2 regions of the Lactococcus sp. FSL K6-0773 genome follow, and region 2 is predicted to be linked to the other one. Evidence: predicted binding sites of a transcription regulator. Region 2 holds the regulator's gene; the other holds the start of a gene.

Region 1 (11,090 bases), 590 kb from region 2:
AATATTTTTGAAGCGAAATCTCTATTGGCTAATTTGTCAGGAAATGGTCAAGTCGTCTTATCATCTGATGATATTGAAACGTTGAACAAAGAGCTTGGTAAATCAGGATTTAGCGATGTTCTTGTTCACGATGCACAACCCAAATTTGTTGTCGCTGAAATTGTTGAAATGGAAGATCATCCAGATTCAGACCATTTACATATCTGTAAAGTTAATGTTGGTTTTGCCGATCCAGTACAAATTGTTTGTGGTGCTCCAAACGCAGCTCTTGGCTTAAAAACAGTTGCTGCTTTACCTGGTGCTATGATGCCTAACGGCTCATTGATTTTCCCAGGAGCCCTTCGTGGTGTTCAATCTTACGGAATGCTTTGTTCAGCTCGTGAACTTGAATTACCAAATGCTCCTGAGGTTCGTGGAATCATTGAATTATCATCAGATTTATCCGCTGGTAAAGCTTTTGATTCAGAAACAATGTGGCAAGCATAATAATAAAACTGTCAAAATAGTTTATTTTGGCAGTTTTTTTTATCTAAAAAAATAAAATAATTTTTTCACAAAGTTCACAAGCGCTTACAAAAGAAAATAGAAGGACTTATGCTAAACTGAATAATGTAAAAAGAATTTTACATTTAAAGGAGAATTATTAGCATGAAAATCGTAGTTATCGGTACGAACCACGCAGGCATTGCTACAGCAAATACATTAATTGATCAATATCCAGGCCATGAGATTGTTATGATTGACCGTAACAGTAATATGAGTTACTTGGGGTGTGGGACAGCTATTTGGGTCGGAAGACAAATTGAAAAACCAGATGAGCTGTTTTATGCCAAAGCAGAAGATTTTGAAAAAAAGGGAGTAAAGATATTAACAGAAACAGAAGTTTCAGAAATTGACTTTACTAATAAAATGATTTATGCCAAGTCAAAAACTGGAGAAAAGATTACAGAAAGTTATGATAAACTCGTTCTGGCAACAGGTTCACGTCCAATTATTCCTAACTTGCCAGGAAAAGATCTTAAAGGCATTCATTTTTTAAAACTTTTTCAAGAAGGGCAAGCCATTGACGAAGAGTTTGCTAAGAATGATGTGAAACGGATTGCTGTGATTGGTGCTGGTTATATTGGGACAGAAATTGCTGAAGCTGCCAAACGTCGTGGAAAAGAAGTCCTACTTTTTGATGCAGAAAGTACTTCACTTGCTTCATATTATGATGAAGAGTTTGCTAAAGGGATGGATGAAAATCTTGCCCAACATGGAATTGAACTCCATTTTGGGGAATTAGCTCAAGAGTTTAAGGCAAATGAAAAAGGTCATGTATCACAGATTGTAACTAATAAATCAACTTATGATGTTGACCTCGTTATTAATTGTATTGGCTTTACAGCCAATAGTGCATTGGCTGGTGAACATTTAGAAACCTTTAAAAATGGAGCAATCAAAGTGGATAAACATCAACAAAGTAGTGACCCAGATGTTTCTGCTGTAGGAGATGTTGCCACAATCTATTCTAATGCTTTACAAGACTTCACCTACATTGCCCTTGCCTCAAACGCTGTTCGCTCAGGGATTGTTGCTGGTCATAATATTGGAGGAAAATCAATAGAGTCTGTTGGTGTACAAGGTTCTAATGGAATCTCTATTTTTGGTTACAATATGACTTCTACGGGCTTGTCGGTTAAAGCTGCGAAAAAAATCGGCCTAGAAGTTTCATTTAGTGATTTTGAAGATAAGCAAAAAGCATGGTTCCTTCATGAAAATAATGATAGTGTGAAAATTCGTATCGTTTATGAAACAAAAAGTCGCAGAATTATTGGTGCTCAACTTGCTAGCAAGAGTGAAATAATTGCAGGAAATATTAATATGTTTAGTTTAGCTATTCAAGAAAAGAAAACGATTGATGAATTAGCCTTACTTGATTTATTCTTCTTACCACACTTCAATAGTCCATATAATTACATGACTGTTGCAGCTTTAAATGCAAAATAAACCATAAAAAATCTATCAATTGATAGATTTTATATTTTTTTGTGACAAATGTCCTAACTTTACGTATAAAAAGTTAGGAGGATTTTATTATGAATAAAACCATGTTAATTGGACGCTTAACCAGTGCGCCAGAAATTTCAAAAACAACAAATGATAAATCATATGTCCGTGTGACCTTGGCAGTCAATCGCCGTTTCAAAAATGAAAAAGGAGAACGAGAGGCAGATTTTATTTCAATTATTATTTGGGGAAAATCTGCAGAAACTTTAGTTTCTTACGCAAAAAAAGGAAGTCTTATTTCAATTGAAGGAGAAATTAGAACTAGAAATTATACGGATAAGCAAAATCAAAAACATTATGTCACAGAAATCTTAGGACTGAGTTATGATTTACTTGAAAGTAGGGCAACAATCGCTTTACGAGAAAGCGCTATAAAGACTGAAGAAACCTTACTTGATGCGGAAGAACTCCCTTTCTAATTTATTTCATAAAATCTAAATGTTTTCTCTTGACTAAATCTGACCATTGAGATAAAATAAGAATATGTTAGCACTCGTTTAATAAGAGTGCTAAAAAATAAAAAATGGAGGAAAATATAATGTTGAAACCTTTAGAGAATCGCGTAGTTTTACGTGTAAAAGAAGAAGAGGAAAAATCAATGGGTGGAATTGTGTTAACAAGCGCTTCCCAAGAAAAACCTCAAACAGCTGAAGTTGTTGCCGTCGGTGAAGGGAAAACAAATCATCATGGAACACTGATTTCTCCACTCGTAAAAGTAGGGGACACAGTAATTTTTGAAAAATTTGCTGGAACGACCGTAAAAATGGATGGTGAAGAATTCTTGATTCTCAAAGATTCAGACCTTCTTGCAATTGTAGAGTAAAATTATAAAAGCAATCATTTTTTTGGTTGTCTTTTGTCTATCTTAAAATCTATAAAATTAAAAATATATTCTTAAAAAGGAGCTAAAATGTCAAAAGATATTAAATTTTCAAGTGATGCTAGAACAGCGATGATGCGTGGGATTGATATTCTTGCTGATACAGTAAAAACAACCCTTGGACCAAAAGGTCGCAATGTTGTTCTTGAAAAATCATATGGATCACCTTTAATTACAAACGATGGTGTAACGATTGCCAAAGAGATTGAACTTGAAGATCATTTTGAAAATATGGGAGCTAAACTTGTTTCAGAAGTTGCTTCAAAAACAAATGATATCGCAGGTGACGGTACAACAACAGCGACAGTTTTGACACAAGCTATCGTTCGTGAAGGTTTAAAAAATGTTACCGCAGGTGCAAATCCAGTTGGTATTCGCCGAGGAATTGAACTTGCTGCTGAAACAGCTGTTGCGTCAATTAAAGAGATGGCAATTCCTGTCCACGATAAATCAGCAATTGCGCAAGTAGCTACCGTTTCATCACGTAGTGAAAAAGTGGGTGAGTATATTTCTGATGCAATGGAACGTGTAGGTTCTGACGGAGTTATCACCATTGAAGAATCAAAAGGGATGCAAACTGAACTCGATGTTGTTGAAGGAATGCAATTTGACCGTGGATATTTGAGTCAATATATGGTTTCTAATACAGAAAAAATGGTTGCTGAATTAGATAATCCTTATATTCTTATTACCGACAAAAAAATCTCAAACATTCAAGAAATTTTACCGCTCCTTGAACAAATCTTGAAAACAAATCGTCCACTTCTTATTGTAGCTGATGATGTTGATGGAGAAGCATTGCCAACGCTTGTTCTTAATAAGATTAAAGGTGTCTTCAATGTTGTAGCTGTAAAAGCACCAGGATTTGGTGATCGTCGTAAAGCTCAATTGGAAGATTTGGCTATCTTGACAGGTGGTACAGTAATTACTGAAGAACTTGGTCTTGATCTTAAAGATGCTACTCTTGAAGCTTTAGGACAAGCAGCTAAGGCAACTGTGGATAAAGACCACACAACAATTGTTGAAGGTGCTGGTTCTGCTGATGCTATTTCTGATCGTGTAGCTATTATTAAAGCGCAAATTGAAAAAACAACTTCTGATTTTGATCGTGAAAAATTACAAGAACGTCTTGCAAAATTAGCTGGTGGTGTTGCAGTTGTTAAAGTTGGTGCTGCAACTGAAACAGAGCTCAAAGCAATGAAACTCTTGATTGAAGATGCACTTAATGCAACACGTGCAGCCGTTGAGGAAGGTATTGTTTCTGGTGGTGGTACAGCACTTGTTAATGCTATTGCTGCTTTGGATAAACTTTCAGAAGAAGGAGATATTCAAACAGGTATTAACATTGTTCGCCGTGCTCTTGAAGAACCAGTTCGTCAAATTGCTGCCAATGCAGGATATGAAGGTTCAGTTATCATTGATAAACTTCGTTCAGAAGAAGTAGGTACAGGATTCAATGCTGCAACTGGTCAATGGGTTAATATGATTGAAGAAGGAATTGTTGACCCTGCAAAAGTAACTCGTTCAGCTTTGCAAAACGCGGCTTCTGTTGCTGGTTTAATTTTGACTACTGAAGCAGTAGTTGCTAATAAGCCAGAACCAGCTGCTCCAGCTATGCCTCCAATGGACCCTAGCATGGGAATGGGTGGTATGATGTAATAAAAAAGAACCCTTAGGGTTCTTTTTTTATTTGCTGATGAGTAACTAAATATCGTAAAGTTGACTAGCATGTTCGTGACTAGTATCAAGGATCTTCAAGTCCTTTTTGGTATCGACATCATGTTGCTGTAAGTAACCATCCATAGTAAGATGAGCAAGTTCTTTGATATTATTATTTAAACTCAAGTGCCCTAGAAAAATTCGTTTTGTCTTATTACCATGAATACTAAAAGCAGCCTCAGCGCCGTCCTCATTAGATAAGTGGCCTTGGTCACTTAGGATACGTTGCTTTGTCCGCCAAGGATAAGCTCCCATGCGGAGTATCTCAATGTCATGGTTTGATTCCATAAGATAAGCATCTGCATTTTCAATGGTTCCACGCATTCTATCGGATACATAACCTGTATCAGTTAGCATAACAAAACTTTTGTTATCTTTCATGAAACGATAAAACTGTGGTGCGATAGCATCGTGACTCACGCCGAAAGATTCAATATCAATATCACCAAAAGTCATTGTTTTTCCCATTTCAAACAGATGTTTTTGTTCAACAGGGATTTTTCCTAAAGCATTTTTACTATCTAGTTCAGACCAAGTATCTTCATTTGCGTAAAGGTCAATACCATATTTTCTTGCCAAAACACCAATCCCTTTGATATGGTCACTATGTTCATGGGTAATTAATAAAGCATCAATATCATGAATGTCACGGTCAATTTCTGATAGTAAACTTTCTATTTTTTTTCCAGATAGTCCGGCATCAACAAGAATTTTTTTCTTTGGAGTTTCTAAGTAAAAAGAATTTCCTGTTGAACCAGAGGCTAAAATGGAATATTTAAAGCCATTTTGTTCAGTCATACAGTCTATTGTAGCAGAAAAATAGTGGGATTGCCATGAGCTTTTATATTTTATTTGAAAATAAATTTATCAGGAAATTCATTACCTTAAGAGAGTTTTTTGTGGTAAAAGTCTAGGTTTATTCATAAAAAAAGAGTCCACAAATATGTATGGACTCTTTTTAGGGGAAATTATTCATTATCCTCAAATTCAAACTCATCAGTGCCATCATCCCAGTCATCTGCGGCTTCTAAAGAATATGGAAGAGTGAAACTAAAGGTCGTTCCTTTTCCTTCTCCTTCAGAACTTGCAAAAATTGTTCCGCCATGTATTTTAACAATATCATGGACAATAGAGAGGCCTAAACCTGTCCCCCCAACTTTTGAATTTCTTGAAGCATTATCAACTCGGTAGAAACGGTCAAAAATCTTAAGTAAATCAGATTTTGGAATCCCCATTCCTTGGTCACTGATGGAGATTAGAACATCACTTTCACGTTTTTCAACGGAAATTGTAATAGTTCCACCTTTAGGTGAATACTTAATTGCATTTCCGATGATATTGTCAATGACTTGAGCAATTTTATCGGTATCAATTTCGACCCAGATGGGCTGTTCAGAGTATTTTCTGACTAGAGTGAAATTAGAAGAGATTAAATCGTTTGATTCGGTTTCTAAAATTTGGTCTAAACGGTTAATTTGATAGTCTAAGAAGGCAATTAAATTAATCATTTCTTTATTAAGAACGATTCGGTCTTGATCCATTCTTGATAAAGTCAAAAGGTCGGAAATCATTCGAATCATCCGATTAGTTTCAGTAAGTGAAACATTAATAAAGGATGAAGCTGTTTCTTTATCCTCAATGGCTCCGTCTTCTAGTGCTTCCAAGTAGGCTTTTACTGAGGTGAGCGGAGTTCGGAGTTCATGAGAAACATTGGAAACAAAGAGACGGCGCTCTCGTTCGGCCTTGTCTTGTTCAGTCATATCATGTAAGACGGCAATAATTCCTGAGATGAAACCAGATTCACGACGAAAGAGGGAAAATTTAATGTGGAGCGAAATGGATTCATTCCCAGAATCATGTGTCTCAATAGTTATTTCAGGTTCTTTTTCTAATAAATCATAAAAATTATATTGGTCAGTAATTTTTAAAACTTCAACAATATTTTTTTGCATCAAGAGATCATTATCTGTATTCAAATAGTGCAAAGCTGATTTATTGGCCATAATAATATTTCCACGACGATCGGTGGCAATGACGCCATCAACCATATATGCGAGAATACTATCTAATTGATTACGCTGATTTTCAAGATTGTTCTGCGTGCGAACAATATCTTCACCAAGTTTTAAAATTTCATCATATAATTCATTGATTTCACTCGTCCCTTTTGGGATTTTATCGCGATTTAAATAGCCATTTTTTATGTCATTTATCTGTTTAGAAACATTCACAATCATGCGATGTTGCTGATTGAGAAAGACTAAAACAAAGACGAGTGAAAATAAGTAATAACCAATAAAAGTACTTAAATGAGCAAAATTGTAATCAAAACTGCTCATAAAAAGGATGACAAAAAGAAGTAGGTGTGCAACTACTCCTTTAAAAATCATTGAATTAAAAAATTTAATCATGTGGGTTGCTCATGTAGTAGCCAACCCCGCGGCGTGTTGAAACGTATTGTGGACGGCTTGGAGTATCTTCAACTTTTTCACGTAAACGACGAACAGTAACGTCAACTGTACGAACATCTCCAAAGTAGTCATAACCCCAAACGGTTTCCAAAAGGTTTTCACGAGTGATCACTTCGCCAAGGTGTTGAGCAAGGTAGTAAAGCAATTCAAACTCACGGTGTGTAAGGTCGAGTTGTTTATCATTTTTATAAGCCGCATAGTGTGCTGGATTGATACGGAGGTTTCCGATAATCAATTCTTTCTTGACATTGTCAGTAGATTCAGCAGGTGCGACATTGATACGACGCAAGTTTGCTTTAATACGAGCTAATAGTTCACGGTTTGAGAATGGTTTTGTGACATAATCATCAGCACCAAGTTCAAGACCAATTACTTTGTCAAATTCACTATCTTTAGCTGACACCATAATAATTGGAGTGTCAGAAGTTTTACGGATTTCACGTGCAACATCAAGACCATCAAGTTTAGGTAACATCAAATCAAGCAGAATAAGGTCAGGTTGTACTTCTTTAAATGCTTCAAGAGCTTCTTCACCATCAAAAGCTGTAAAGACTTCAAAACCTTCTTTGGTTAAATTAAATTTTACGATATCTGAGATTGGTTTTTCATCATCAACAACAAGAATTTTTTTCATAGTTGTCCTTTCAAGTGGAAAATTTTTTATTGAATGTTACTCGTATTTATTTGAATTAACAAATCAAGTAAGCTGTTTCAGTTATATTATACAATTTTTAGTAAAATTACGCAAAAAGAGACCCTATTATTTTTAGAAAAAAGATAAAATATTTGTTTTTTTGGTATAATAGAGGCTATGAATGGAATTCTAATTTCCCTTGAGGGACCCGATGGAGCAGGAAAAACAACGGTTTTAAAAGAAATTTTACCTGAAATCCAAAAAATGAAGCGCGAAATTGTCCCAACTCGTGAACCAGGCGGTGTTCGAGTGGCGGAAGAAATTCGCCAAATTATTCTTGATCCAAAGAATACAGATATTGATTCTAAAACCGAGTTAATGCTTTTTGCGGCGGCGCGTCGTTTACATATGCAAGAAAAAATGTTGCCAGCTTTACAAGCGGGTAAAGTTGTCATTGTTGACCGATTTATTGATTCATCTGTCGCCTATCAGGGGTATGGCCGTGATTTGGGTGTCGAAGTTGTTGATTGGCTTAACTATTTTGCAACAGATGGGTTGAAGCCTGATTTGACGCTTTATTTTGATGTTGATACGGATGTTGCCCTTGAGCGAATTATGAAAAATCGAGCTGATGAGGTAAATCGTTTAGATTTGGAAAGAGCTGAGATGCATCGTAAAGTTCGTGAAGGTTATTTGGAGATTGTTGTAAAAGAACCTGAGCGTTTTGTAAAAATAGATGCAAGTCAACCTTTAGAAAAAGTGGTAGCTGATACACTTTCCGTCCTCAAAAAAAGATTTGTCAGTGAATTTTAAAGACAATTTAATCTGTCAGCAAAATTAAGAATGCTAAAAAATACTTACATTTTTCAAAAAATGAGGATGTTAAATAGTTTTTTTAATTTTGTTATTTAGACTAGATTTGGTAAATATTTAGAAAGGTTTCTTGTGGAAATAAAAGATATTCAGCCTCAACTTTATAAGCAGTTCTCAACGATTTTGCAACATGGAAAATTAAGTCATGCTTATTTATTTTCAGGGGGATTTGGTTCTTTTGAATTAGCAATCTGGCTGAGCCAAGCCTTATTTTGTGAGAATCCTGAAAATGCTTTGCCTTGTGGTCATTGTCGTTCCTGTCGTCTTGTTGCCCAACAAGAATTTACCGACTTACATATCGTTGAACCTGATGGACAAACGATTAAAACAGCACAAATTCGAGAACTGACACAAGTTTTCAATGAATCTGGTTATGAGGGAAATCAACAAGTGCTTTTAATTAAGGAAGCTGAAAAAATGCATCCTAATGCAGCAAATGCTTTATTGAAATCAATTGAAGAACCAGAAACAGAAATTGTTGTTTTTTTACTGACAGACAATGAAAATATGATTTTACAAACAATAAAATCACGGACACAAATTATTAATTTTCCAAAAAATGTTCAATACTTACAAGATTTTTTGGAAAAGAATGGTATTTTAAAAACACAAGCAGAACTTCTTGCGGAAATCTGTAATTCGACTGACAAAGCATTAGAATTAGCTCAGCAGAGCTGGTTTAACGAAGGGCTTCAAAGACTTCAACAATTTGTAAAACTTCTAAAAACATCTGCTGACGAGGCGTTCTTGTATTTGAAAGAATTAGTCGAAATTTTTGATGACAAAGAAAAACAAAATCAAGCGTTTGAACTTTTATTACAACTTTTTAATCAAGAAAGAATGAGTCAGGAACTTTTAAAAACATTTCAGGCAATAAAAATGTGGAAAAGCAATGTCCGATTTGAGTCAAGTTTAACTTTTCTTGTTTTATGAAACTTGTCAAACTTATCCTTTGATTGAAAAATCTTATATCAGGAGAATATTATGATTTATGAAATAAAATTTGCACATGGCGAATCAAATGTATTTGCAATAAGTGATATAGAACTTGCTCCACAAACAGAAGTTATCCTTCGTTCAGATAAGGGAAACTTTTACGGAAAAATTGTACGTGAAATTTCTGAAGAAGCGAATCTTGAAATTCACCACACGATTGTGCGTGAAGTAAATGAGGATGATCTCCAAGTTATTGCAAAACTTGAAGAACGTTCTAAACAAGCCAAAGATAAAGTTCGCCAACTTGTCATCGAACAAGGTTTGGAAATGAAAATTATTGATGTTGCTTATAATTTCGACCAAATGCAACTTTTTATTTCGTTTACAGCAGAGAATCGTGTTGATTTTCGATTGCTTTTGCGTGAGTTGGCAACAACTTTTAGAATTAGGATTGAACTTCGCCAAATTGGGCCAAGAGATGCGGCTAAAATTCATGGTGGACTTGGACCTTGTGGACGTCCTTTGTGCTGTTCTGAGTTTGTTTATGAATTTCCAAATGTTTCAATCAAAATGGCCAAAAATCAAAATCTATCTTTGAAACAAAATGAATTGAACGGTCTTTGCGGTCGTTTGATGTGCTGTTTAACTTATGAAGATAGTTTTTATAAAGAAGCCCAACAACTTTTCCCAGATTTTGGTGAGTTTGTAACTACCTCAGAAGGAAAAGGAAAAGTTGTTGGCTTAAATGTTTTAAAAAATAGAGTAAAAATCCGCTTTGGAGAATATAGCAAGGATTTTGAACTTGCAGAAATTGAGGTGAATCATGGCTGATAAATATGATGTTTTCGACCAACTGGGAGAACTTGAAAATACATTAAATACCACATTAACGCAAATTTCAGGAATTCGCCAAGTGCTTGAATCATCAATGACTGAAAATGCAACCTTACGCATGGAATTAGAAAAATTGCGTGACCGTTTGGCAGAATTTGAGAAAAAAGAAGTTAAAAAAGAAACGCCTAAAGACCAGCCAAATCCTAACTTGATTCAAATTTTTAATGAAGGTTTCCATGTTTGCCATCTGCATTATGCAGAACGATTGGCTGAAGGGGAATCTTGTTTAGATTGTTTGGAGCTTTTGTATCGCTGATGGAAAATAAATTTAGTATTCAACGGTCATTTAAAGGCCTAAAAACTGCTGGAAGTCTTTATTTGGTTCCAACACCAATTGGCAATATGCAAGATATGACTCTACGTTCTCTTGAAACTTTGAAAACTGTAGATTTGATTTGTTCAGAAGATACGCGAAATACTTTGCGCCTTTTAAACCATTTTGAAATTAAAGTTCCGCAAGAGTCGTTTCATGAACATAATTCCCAAGAAAAAATTCCTAAATTAATTGATTTTTTGAAAAAAGGACAATCTATTGCACAGGTTTCTGATGCTGGAATGCCTTCAATTTCTGACCCAGGCCATGATTTAGTTTTAGCTGCAATTGATGAAGGAATTGATGTTATCGCTCTTCCTG
Region 2 (11,090 bases):
CTCTTTACTTCTAATTTTCCTCCAATCTCTTACTAATTTCATCATAGTACAAGAAGAAAATGATTGCAAGAATCTGAAATAGTTTTTAGACAACATGTCTATTTTGTCCATTTTTATAAAAAAAGCACTGACAAAAGAATCAGTGCTTTTATAAATTATTATTTGCTTTCTTCAAAGTCACCATCAAATGTATTATCATCTTTTGGAGCTTCTTGAGCATCAGTTGCTTGTCCAGCTTCACCTTGAGCTGCATTTGCTTGTTCATAAAGTTTTACAGCGAGGTTTTGAGCGATTTCAGAAAGTGCTTCTGATTTAGCTTTGATATCATCAATATCTTCACCTTCAAGCGCTTTTTTGAGTTCTTCTTTAGCTTCTTCAGCTTTTTTAACTTCAGCTTCTTCTACTTTTCCTTCAAGGTCTTTCAAAGTTTTTTCAGTTTGGAAAACTAAAGCATCAGCTTCATTACGTGTATCAACTTCTTCTTTACGTTTTGCATCAGCGTCAGCATTCGCTTCAGCATCTTTCATCATTTTATCAATTTCTTCATCAGAAAGACCTGAGTTTGATTTGATAACGATTGTTTGTTCTTTTTGTGTACCAAGGTCTTTAGCTTTAACAGAAACAATACCATTTTTATCAATATCAAATGTTACTTCGATTTGTGGAATACCACGTGGTGCTGCAGGGATATCTGTTAATTGGAAACGACCCAAAGTTTTGTTATCAGCTGCCATTGGACGTTCACCTTGAAGGACATGAATATCTACAGCGGGTTGATTATCAGCAGCAGTTGAGAAGACTTGCGATTTAGAAGTTGGGATAGTTGTGTTACGGTCAATCAATTTTGTGAAGACACCACCCATTGTTTCAATACCAAGTGAAAGTGGAGTAACGTCAAGGAGAACAACATCTTTAACGTCACCAGTAATCACACCACCCTGAATTGCTGCACCCATAGCAACAACTTCATCAGGGTTTACTGATTTATTTGGTTCTTTGTTTGTTTCGTGACGAACAAGTTCAACAACAGCAGGGATACGAGTTGAACCACCAACCAAGAGAACTTCGTCAATATCAGAAGTTGACAAGCCAGCATCAGAAAGGGCTTGGCGAACTGGTTGACGTGTCGCTTCAACAAGATCATGTGTCAATTCATCAAATTTAGCACGAGTCAAAGCCATTTCCAAGTGAAGAGGGCCAGCAGCACCGGCTGTGATGAATGGCAAGCTGATTTGAGTAGTTGTTACACCTGAAAGGTCTTTTTTCGCTTTTTCAGCGGCATCTTTCAAACGTTGCAAAGCCATTTTATCTTGGGCAAGGTCAATTCCGTTTTCTTTCTTGAATTCGGCAACCATCCAGTCAATGATTTTTTGGTCAAAATCATCACCACCGAGTTTGTTGTTACCAGCAGTTGCAAGAACATCAAAGACACCATCACCAAGTTCAAGAATTGAAACGTCGAATGTACCACCACCAAGGTCAAATACAAGAATCTTTTCATCTTTATCTGTTTTATCAAGACCATAAGCAAGAGCTGCTGCTGTTGGTTCGTTAACGATACGTTCTACTTCAAGACCAGCAATTTTACCAGCATCTTTAGTTGCTTGACGTTGAGCGTCATTGAAGTATGCAGGTACAGTGATAACTGCTTTTTCTACTTTTTCTCCAAGATAAGCTTCTGCTGTAGCTTTCAAGTTTTGAAGAATCATTGCTGAAATTTCTTGTGGTGTATATTCTTTACCATTTGCAGAAACTTTTTCAGATGTTCCCATTTTTGATTTAATAGAAATAATTGTTTCTGGGTTAGTTACCGCTTGACGTTTTGCAGCGTCACCGACAATGATTTCACCATTTTTGAAAGCTACAACTGAAGGTGTTGTACGATTTCCTTCTGGATTTGGAATAATTTTTGATTCAGTTCCTTCAAGAACTGCTACTGCTGAGTTTGTTGTACCAAGGTCAATACCGATAATTTTAGACATATTATTAAATCTCCTTTATTTCTTATTACTTATGAATAGTTTAAAGACTTTGCGGTCAATTTATTTTTTAATTTACTGTGCTACGACAACCATTGCTGGACGAAGTAAACGTTCGTGAAGTTGGTAACCTTTTTGGAAAACTTGCACGATGCTGTCAGCTGGATGTTCATCATCAGCTGGGACAGTTTGAACAGCCATGTGAATATTATGGTCGAAACTTTCATAAGAAACTTCTTCAACGCCTTCTTCTTTAAGCGCTGAAATCAAGCTTTCTTGGACCATTTCAAGGCCTTTTTTAACATCATCCGTTAATCCTTCAACAGCAAGTGCACGTTCAAGATTATCTAGTGAAGATAAGATTTTTTTTGCTAAATCTTGTGAACGATATTTGATAAGTTGCAAACGTTCTTCATTTCCACGACGTTGTACGTTTTGCATTTCTGCAGAAACGCGAAGGAATTTATTTTCCCACTCAGTCGCTAACTTTTGTGCTTCATCAAGTTCGTTGATTTCTTCTTCAACAATATCCTCAAGTGCTTCCTCTGTCAACTCCTCAGTCACTTCTTCATCAACTTTTTCATTTTTGATTTCTTCTTTAGTTTCTTCGGACATAGGCCCTCCTTTTTTAAATAACTTTTTTATCATTTACTAATTTCATAATGGTTACCATCAAGATAACGATAATAGTCACTCAGCTTCATAGTTAAAACTTTAGCAACTAAGTCAAGAACTGATAACGTCCTTTGATAATCCATTTCTACAGGTCCAACGACTGTTAGTGTACCAAAACCGCGATATGGGATAACAAATTTTTGCGAAATAATCGTTAAATTTTTCATATATTTTTCGTCATTGTCAAATTTAACGGCACGCATTTCATCGTTATTAGTGATTTCGCGAATTTCATGAAGCATCCGTTCATCATCGCTAAAGAGTTTATATAATTCTGCAAGATTGTCAGTTGCATAATCAAAGATATTTTTACGCCCAGCGACGGTCAGCCGTTCTTTGAACAAATCATCAAAAATTGATTCAAAGAGTTGGAGAACTTCACTCGTAACTTTGAAATAACGCTGAACAATCTGTGGAATCTCTGTTCGTAAAGTATAGTGAATATCAATCACTTTTTTACCAACCAGACGTTCTTTAACTAGATTACTAAAGACTGCTAAATCAGCTTCGGTCATCGATTTTGGAAGAATAAATTGATTTGTTCTTACTTCACCAGTCCCTAATGTTATAACTGAAAGTACTGAATGACTATCCAGCATGACCATTTCAAATGAAACTAATTGTTGGTCACGTTGGGGAGCATTAAGTACAAAGCTTGTCAAACCAGTGAGTCCTGATAAACTTTTAGCCGCTGTTTTAAACAGGTCAGATAAGCGATAAAAATCACCATCAAAAGCTTTCATCACTTTAAATAAGTCATTTTGACTAAATTCATCTAACTGGATGACATTTTCTACAAAATACTTATAACCTGAAACACTTGGAACACGTCCACTTGAGGTGTGTTCTTTTTGAATCAAACCTAGTTTTTCCAAGACTTTCATGTCGTTTCGGATTGTAGCACTAGAAGCTTGAATACTATCAAGGAGCGACTTTGAACCAATTGGCGTATGCTCTTTGGCATAAAGAGAAACAATCAAATTTAAAATTTGTCTTTGACGTTCTGTAATCATGACTACTCCTTTCTCCACAGATAAGAAGTTCGGCAAAACTTCTTTCGCAAGCTCAAAAATTTCTTGAGCCTTTGACTTCTGTTTAGTATCTACAAGCTTTTTCTGTTTTAGCACTCTTCATCTCTAAGTGCTAACAAATTTATTATAACCCTTTGTTTATACCTTGTCAAGCAAAAAGACATAAAAATTAGCACTCTTTTTGTTAGAGTGCTAATTTCGTTTATAAAAGATTGGAATCTTTGGATGTTTGCCAAATATTCATGACTGTAATTACCATTACAGCAATGACAAAGAGGCTTCCATACTTTACTTCATGTTGAATGAAAAGTATGGCATAATCTATAATCAAAAGTGCCGAAATAATTTCTAAAAGTATAAAAGTAAAACGCCAAAATTTCAATAATAGAAAGATTAATAAAGCAAAAATCAATAAATAGATTAAACTTTGCCAACTCGTAATTGTTGACGAAATTTTAGTCGTTAATGTTTTTATATTTGTCGATAAGTTATTAAAAAATTGACTAAAGAAATTATTATGAACAAGGAGAACTTTAATCATTTCCGAGACACTGTAAATAAATAGAGCAACATTAACATAGAGTAGAAGTCTGGTTCGGTTTAGCATGATTTCATTTCCTTTATGCTGGTAATAGTTTTAGATATTCTTCTAAAGTAAGATTGTGTTCGGTCATATATTTAGCATTTTCTAAACCAACATATCTAAAATGCCAGTCTTCATAACCAATTCCTGTCTCTGCCTTTTTCCCTTCTGGAAAACGAAGAACAAATCCATATTTGGGAGCAATTGCTGCAACTTGTTTTGCATATTGACTCTCATTTAGGCTATCAATATTACTCATATCAATCGCTAATCCTGTTTGATGTTCTGAACTTCTTGGCGGCTGAGAATAAGTTTGTACATTTTTTATCGCTTCTTCTTCTGAAATTGGATTTCCACTAGAATTTACTGTTCCTTGACCATTCATTTCTGCTTGGACATAAGATTGATAAAGCCCTTCTTGATATGAGACTGACCGATAACCTGAGATTAAATGTTCAGCTGGTGATATTTGTTGGGCTGCTGCTAAAAATTGTTGAACCGCTGATGCTATCCTTTGATCAACTTGAATCCCATTTACGGTTGCCAGTGTTGGGTTCATTTCATCTTTAGGTGATTTTCGACTCACCAATACTAAATCCCAATCTGATTGTTTAGCGTCAGGTAAATCCTTTTTCTTTGCCACCTCTTTAGATGACGAAATACTTGTTTTTTTAGCTGATTCGTTTGTTGAATTTGACTTATCATTGCTGATTAAAATAAATCCTAAAGCGCCAATGATTAAAAGAACAAGCACGATTAAACTAAATGTTATTCTTCTTTTCATTTTTTAGCTAACTTTTCACTCCCTATTTCTCGATAAGACATGTCTCCGACTTTTCCAATGGTGAATTTTCCATCCTCAAAACTTAAATGGGTGACAGAACCATTATCAAGACCATGTGGACGAGGGAGTTCTGGGTGAGCGAGTTTTACAAAAGTTCCAATGGTCATTCCATGGCTGACAATAACAATATTTTTAGCCCCTTTTGCTTCAGATTCCTTGGCAATATCTGTAAAACCATCCATGATACGTCCTGAAAGTTTTTCCCAAGGTTCAGCCCAGCCAGCCGTATCAACTTCAAAAATCGCATTAGCAATTACTTCATCTGGAGGAAATTCGTCGGTATGATGATTTCCAGTTTCGGTAAATATTCTTGGTAAAACACCATCAAAAAGTTCTCCGTCATAGCCACCATCAAATGAACCAAAACACCACTCACGGATTCTTTTATCATAAGTGTATGGAATTCCTTCATTATCAGAATTAGCCAAGATAAAACCCATTGTCTGGATTGTACGTCCAGAATCAGATGAATAAGCTCGGTCAAATTTAATGCCTTTTTCTTTGAATCCTAGACCAAGTTCAATAATTCCTTGTTCTCCTGCCGCAGTTAAAGGTGTATCAGACCAACCTTGCGCTCTACCAATTGTATTAAACATTGTCTTTCCATGTCGAACTAAATAAATATTTACCATTTCTACTCCCCTTTTTAATGATTCTAACAAAAAAATTACGATAGGATATTTCTATCTATATAGAAAATTACAGCCATTCCTGTTTAATTGTAAAGTAGGAACCTCTTATCTCACCTGCGAGTTTTGAACGTTGGCGTGCAAATTTGAATTTTCCCTCAAGTTCTTTGGGGATTTCCATACCCACTGACAACTTTATTCCAACTGCCCGTTTTGGTTTCTTGCCCTCTTGTCCAACTTTTTCATAGAGTAGATTTAAAACCATACCGTCTTCGTAATAGAATTCAGGCCAATAGAGTTCATCATTTTCATAGATAGCAACTTCGAGTATTTTTGCTGAAAATTTTAAATTACGTTCTTCAAGTAAAATTTTCTCAAACAAAGCGACTTCGTCGGCTTTTTCATGAGCTGGATATGTGAGATACTCAAATTTATACTTATTCCAAAAATAACGTGCTTCATTAGCTCGTAAACCTGCTAAAGAATCGGCTACCGGCGAAGTTTCCAAGCCAACTGTTTCTACATCTTTAAAATTCACTTTGTAAGCCATAAAATAACCTCCGTATTTTTTCACTTCTTCTATTATATCATTTTTGGAAGCGCTCATCATTTTTTAGAAATGTTTAGGAGCTAAATTTTAAAAGTATTTTTAGTTTTTAAATGAATGAATTGGTGCTGGAATTTGACCGCCACGAGCAATAAAATCTGCTGACGACGCTTTGTTTACTCTCATAACTGGTGCTACACCGAAAAGTCCACCAAATTCAATTTGTTCGCCTTCTTTGCCCATTGGAATAATCCGTACTGCTGTCGTTTTTTGATTAATGACCCCGATGGCGGCTTCGTCAGCAATCATTGCTGCAATGGTAGATGCCGGTGTTTCTTCAGGAATTGCAATCATATCCAAGCCAACTGAACAAACACAAGTCATGGCCTCTAATTTTTCAATATTCAATGCCCCAGAATTGACAGCGGCAATCATTCCTTCATCTTCTGAAACTGGGATAAAGGCGCCTGAAAGTCCACCAACACGTTCAGCTGCCATAACTCCGCCTTTTTTCACAGCGTCATTAAGCATGGCTAGGGCGGCTGTTGTTCCATGAGTCCCAACAGTTTCAAGTCCCATTTCTTCTAAAACGCGTGCAACCGAATCGCCAATTGCTGGTGTAGGTGCAAGTGATAAATCAACTATTCCAAATTCAACATTAAGTCTTTCTGAAGCCATTTGACCAACAAGTTGACCAATTCTTGTAATTTTAAAAGCTGTCTTTTTAATGGTTTCGGCTAAAATATCAAAAGATTCTCCGCGGACTTTTTCAAGAGCACGTTTAACTACACCAGGTCCTGAAACTCCGACGTTGATAATCGTATCTGCTTCCCCAACTCCATGAAAAGCTCCTGCCATAAATGGATTGTCTTCAACGGCATTAGCAAAGACAACAAGTTTGGCATTGAGCCATTTATCACCTTTAGACATGATTTTGATGGTTTCACCCATATCTCGAACTGCTGTCATATTAATACCTGTTTTAGTTGAACCAACATTTACCGAAGCACATACGCGCTCAGTTGCTGCTAGTGCTTTAGGCATTGATTTAATCAAAATTTCATCACCTTTTTGATAGCCTTTTTGCACAAGAGCAGAATAGCCACCAATAAAGTCGATGCCAATCTCTTTTGCTGCACGATCCATCGCAAGAGCAAGTGGTGTGTAATCATCAGCAGCTGTTGCTGCTCCGATAATTGCAATGGGTGTTACAGAAACACGTTTATTGACAATTTTAATACCGAGTTCATGTCCAATCTCGTTACCTACTTCAACAAGTTTTCCTGCTTTTTTGACAATTTTTTGATAGATTTTTTCAGCTGCTTTATCAATATCAGCATCGATACAATCAAGAAGACTGATTCCCATTGTTATTGTGCGAATGTCGAAATTTTGTTCTTCAATCATCGCAATTGTTTCTTTGATATTTTGAATATCCATTATTTAATTTCCTTAGTTTTGATTAAAATTTTACTGACAGAAATTTTTTTCGTGCTGTCAGTAAAAATACTTTTAAATAAAAGTCATTTATTGGCTAATTTTTTTCTGTCAGTAAATTATAATTTGTGCATGGCGTTAAAAATTGCTTCATTTTGAACATGAATATTGACACCCAAGGCTTCACCTTTTCTTGAAAGTTCTGCTTGAAAGGCTGAAAAATCACTATTTTGTGTTTCAACTACCATCATCATGGTAAAAGCTCCACTCATCAAGGTTTGTGAAATTTCAATGATATTTGCTTCAAGTTCTGCCAATGTTGCTGTGACTCCAGCAACAATCCCAATTTTATCTGCTCCTACTACTGTTACAACTGCGCGCATTTTGTTTCTCCATTCAAATTTTTATCCTATTATAACATTTTTATTTAAATTTTCATTCAATTTTCTTGTCAGTAAAATAAACTTTTGCTGACAGCTCTGTCAGTCAAAATCATTCATGATTTATTGGCTAGTTTTTGCTATAATCAGCTTATCATGACTTTAAAAACTTTTTTTAATTTTACACGTATTCAAACCTTGCCCGCAGCATTATTATCACCGATTGCTGGCTGTCTTTTTGCCTTTTGGTACTTTGGAAGTTTTCATTTTTGGCCTACGCTTCTATTTTTTATTGGTTTAGCAAGCATTAATCTTTTTGTTTCGGCTTGGAATAATCTGATGGATTATCAAAAAGCACTTGATCCTGAGTATAAGAAATGGAATATTATCGTTGCTAAATCGATTAATCCTAAACTTGCTTTAAACATTTGTTTGGCACTTTTAGCGATTGATGTAGTCGTTGGACTAATTGTTCTTTTCTTGACTAATCTTGCGATTTTACCAATTGGTGGACTTTGTTTCTTAATTGCTATTTTCTATACTTATGGTCCTTTTGCTTTTTCTCGTTTTCCTTTGGGCGAAATTTTAGCGGGTCTTTGCGAAGGGTTCTTTGGTCTTTTCCTTGCTGTCTATATTAATTCTTATGATAAAGGCTATTTTTTCATTAATTTTGACAGGAATTGGTTCATGACATGGACTTGGGACTTTAAAATTCTTTTACCAATCCTTCTAGTCGGTCTAATGTGTTTTGTTCAAAATTTTAATATTATGTTTTCTGATAATATTTGCGATTTAGAACAGGACATTCGCAATGAGCGTTATACTTTACCTTATTATCTAAAGATTCCACTCAGTTTAAAAGTATTTACTGGACTATATTTATTTGCTGGACTTTGTATTTTAATTGCCATTGCTTTGGGAATTTTACCAATTTGGTCATTATTAATGAGCATCATTGCCCTGAAAGTTATTCCTAATATTAAAAAATTTAGAGCCAAACAAAGTAAATCAGAGACTTTCCACCTTCAAATTGACAATCTGATGTTATTTAATGCTTCTCTTGCCCTTACGTTGTTACTGGGAATTATTTTTAAGTAAAATAAAAAAGCGCTTAGCGCTTTTTTTACTTTTCCAAAGAGAAATCCATGACGACCGGCTGGTGGTCCGATGATTTGAACTGATTATCAATGGTTTGTATTTTTAAGTCTTTTATATTATTTGAAACAAGAAATCCGTCAATAATTCCAAATGTATTTTTGGGATTTTTCTTATCATAGGCATAATCAAGTGAACGAACAGTTGGGGCATTGGTTGGTGCGACCACTCGCATTCCTTTTGTCAAATTTTCCGTGGGAAATTCCTTCATCCATGTTAATTCTGGATGAGCTTTACCAGCTAGGGCATGGTTATAATCAGCCCCACAAATGACATAATCTCCTTTAGAAACATACTTTTTCATCTCATCAAATAAAGTCAATAATTGTTGTTTTTGAATTTTTTGGTCAGTGATAAATGCTGACAGATGTGTATTAAAGATGACGAATTTTTTATCTGAATTCTTAATTGGCAAAATACTGACAGAAAAAGCTCGGTCTAAATCAAAAAATTTATTAAAATTAGTTTCGATAGGCAACTTATATCTTGTTGAACTTTCAATTTCATATTTAGAATAAGTCATAATTCCAGATTTAGCTTTTCCAATTGGCTTGGTAACCGGATAAAAAAGATAGGCTGAATCGTAATTCTGTGTCAGAACACTGGTATAATCGGGAAGGCCAGCACGAACCATTTGAGGTTCATTTACTTGTTGGCTGCGATCTCCTTGCCAATCAATTTCTTGAATATTTCCAAAGTCTGGCTTCTCTTTATTAATAAGTCTGATATCTTCTTGAATTGCAGATTTGACAGCAGATTTACTATAAGCTCGCACATCATCCCCACCATCCATGAAAAAATTGAAAGAAGGAGGGTAAGAACCATAACCGATATTAAAAGTCATCATTTTATAGGTTTGCCCCAGCTCAACTTGCTGAGTTTGAGGATTTTTAATTGTCTGCTTCATATCATTAGGAAGGCGATGATATTGTGCATAAACATAGATGACATAAGACCCAATAATCAGAGCAAATACTAAAATAATGCTGACAAGGATTTTTCCAATTAACTTTAAGCGATTTTTCATATTATTCACTAAATAATTCTAGGAAAATTTACTGACAGCCACTCCTAAACAGTCTGTCAGTAAAATATTTATCCCAAACTTATTTACTTTCTTCAATCATTTTTAAAACTTCTTGTGTTGAGCGAACTCGTCCAAGGCGTGGGAAAATTCCCTCAACAATTCCTTGATGGAGTTGCCCATTAAAATCTGTCATTGCATCTTCAATAGCAATAACTTGATAACCATGCTGGAAAGCTTCACGGGCCGTAGTATCACAACCGATCGTTGTAGCAATTCCAGTCAAGAGTATTTCATCAATTCCACGACGACGTAATTGGACATCTAAATCCGTGCCGTAAAATGCGCCCCAGTTATGTTTAGCGACATGAATGACATTATTATATTCTTTATCATAAGCTTCAGGCATGACAAAATCTGCAAAATCTGCCGGAATTTGTCCTTGTGCAACAGCTGGATTGTCAGTTTTTGGTTTTAAAGTTTCGCCACCGTAGTTTTTGACGTGAACAAAAACAATTAAAGCGCCTGTATTTTTTAAACTTGTTACAAGTTCTTTATTTTTAGCTAAAACCTCTTGTGCAGAATAAGGAGCAAATCCCTCACGCCCTGCAATTCCTTTTTGTAGGTCAATAATAACCAAGGCTGTTTTTTCTAAATTCAAAGTTGTCATATTTTTTTCTCTCAAATTTTAGCCTCTTTTATGTGGCTTTTTTCTTCCGTCAGTAAATTTTTTGCCATTATCTTTTTTGTCAGTAAATTTGCCCTTAGCAGCTTTACTGTAAAATGGTTTCTTGGCTGATTTCTTT

Evidence for each region. The regulator HrcA, encoded in region 2, represses chaperone genes, less so after heat shock. The targets are predictions, from matches to a motif close to TTAGCACTCNNNNNNNNNGAGTGCTAA.
Region 1: the regulator HrcA is predicted to act here: its motif matches at 2,536-2,562, upstream of groES (co-chaperone GroES).

What each region holds. Positions count from the first base shown of each region.
Region 1 covers NZ_JBBOVF010000001.1:1,405,594-1,416,683, reverse strand. Annotated here, with positions in the region: gene ytpR (YtpR family tRNA-binding protein) at 1-486, shown strand, start outside; gene nox (H2O-forming NADH oxidase) at 649-1,989, shown strand; gene MHB61_RS06810 (single-stranded DNA-binding protein) at 2,079-2,468, shown strand; gene groES (co-chaperone GroES) at 2,588-2,872, shown strand; gene groL (chaperonin GroEL) at 2,960-4,588, shown strand; gene MHB61_RS06795 (MBL fold metallo-hydrolase) at 4,634-5,446, opposite strand; gene MHB61_RS06790 (sensor histidine kinase) at 5,617-7,059, opposite strand; gene yycF (response regulator YycF) at 7,052-7,753, opposite strand; gene tmk (dTMP kinase) at 7,931-8,566, shown strand; gene MHB61_RS06775 (DNA polymerase III subunit delta') at 8,699-9,559, shown strand; gene ricT (PSP1 domain-containing protein) at 9,611-10,393, shown strand; gene yabA (DNA replication initiation control protein YabA) at 10,386-10,712, shown strand; gene rsmI (16S rRNA (cytidine(1402)-2'-O)-methyltransferase) at 10,712-11,090, shown strand, end outside.
Region 2 covers NZ_JBBOVF010000001.1:813,772-824,861, forward strand. Annotated here, with positions in the region: gene dnaK (molecular chaperone DnaK) at 159-1,982, opposite strand; gene grpE (nucleotide exchange factor GrpE) at 2,055-2,594, opposite strand; gene hrcA (heat-inducible transcriptional repressor HrcA) at 2,624-3,667, opposite strand; gene MHB61_RS03925 (hypothetical protein) at 3,888-4,292, opposite strand; gene MHB61_RS03930 (M15 family metallopeptidase) at 4,306-5,052, opposite strand; gene MHB61_RS03935 (histidine phosphatase family protein) at 5,049-5,744, opposite strand; gene MHB61_RS03940 (hypothetical protein) at 5,812-6,291, opposite strand; gene MHB61_RS03945 (PFL family protein) at 6,391-7,728, opposite strand; gene MHB61_RS03950 (ACT domain-containing protein) at 7,845-8,108, opposite strand; gene MHB61_RS03955 (UbiA family prenyltransferase) at 8,262-9,203, shown strand; gene MHB61_RS03960 (endonuclease) at 9,229-10,287, opposite strand; gene MHB61_RS03965 (isochorismatase family protein) at 10,367-10,954, opposite strand; gene rnr (ribonuclease R) at 10,973-11,090, opposite strand, start outside.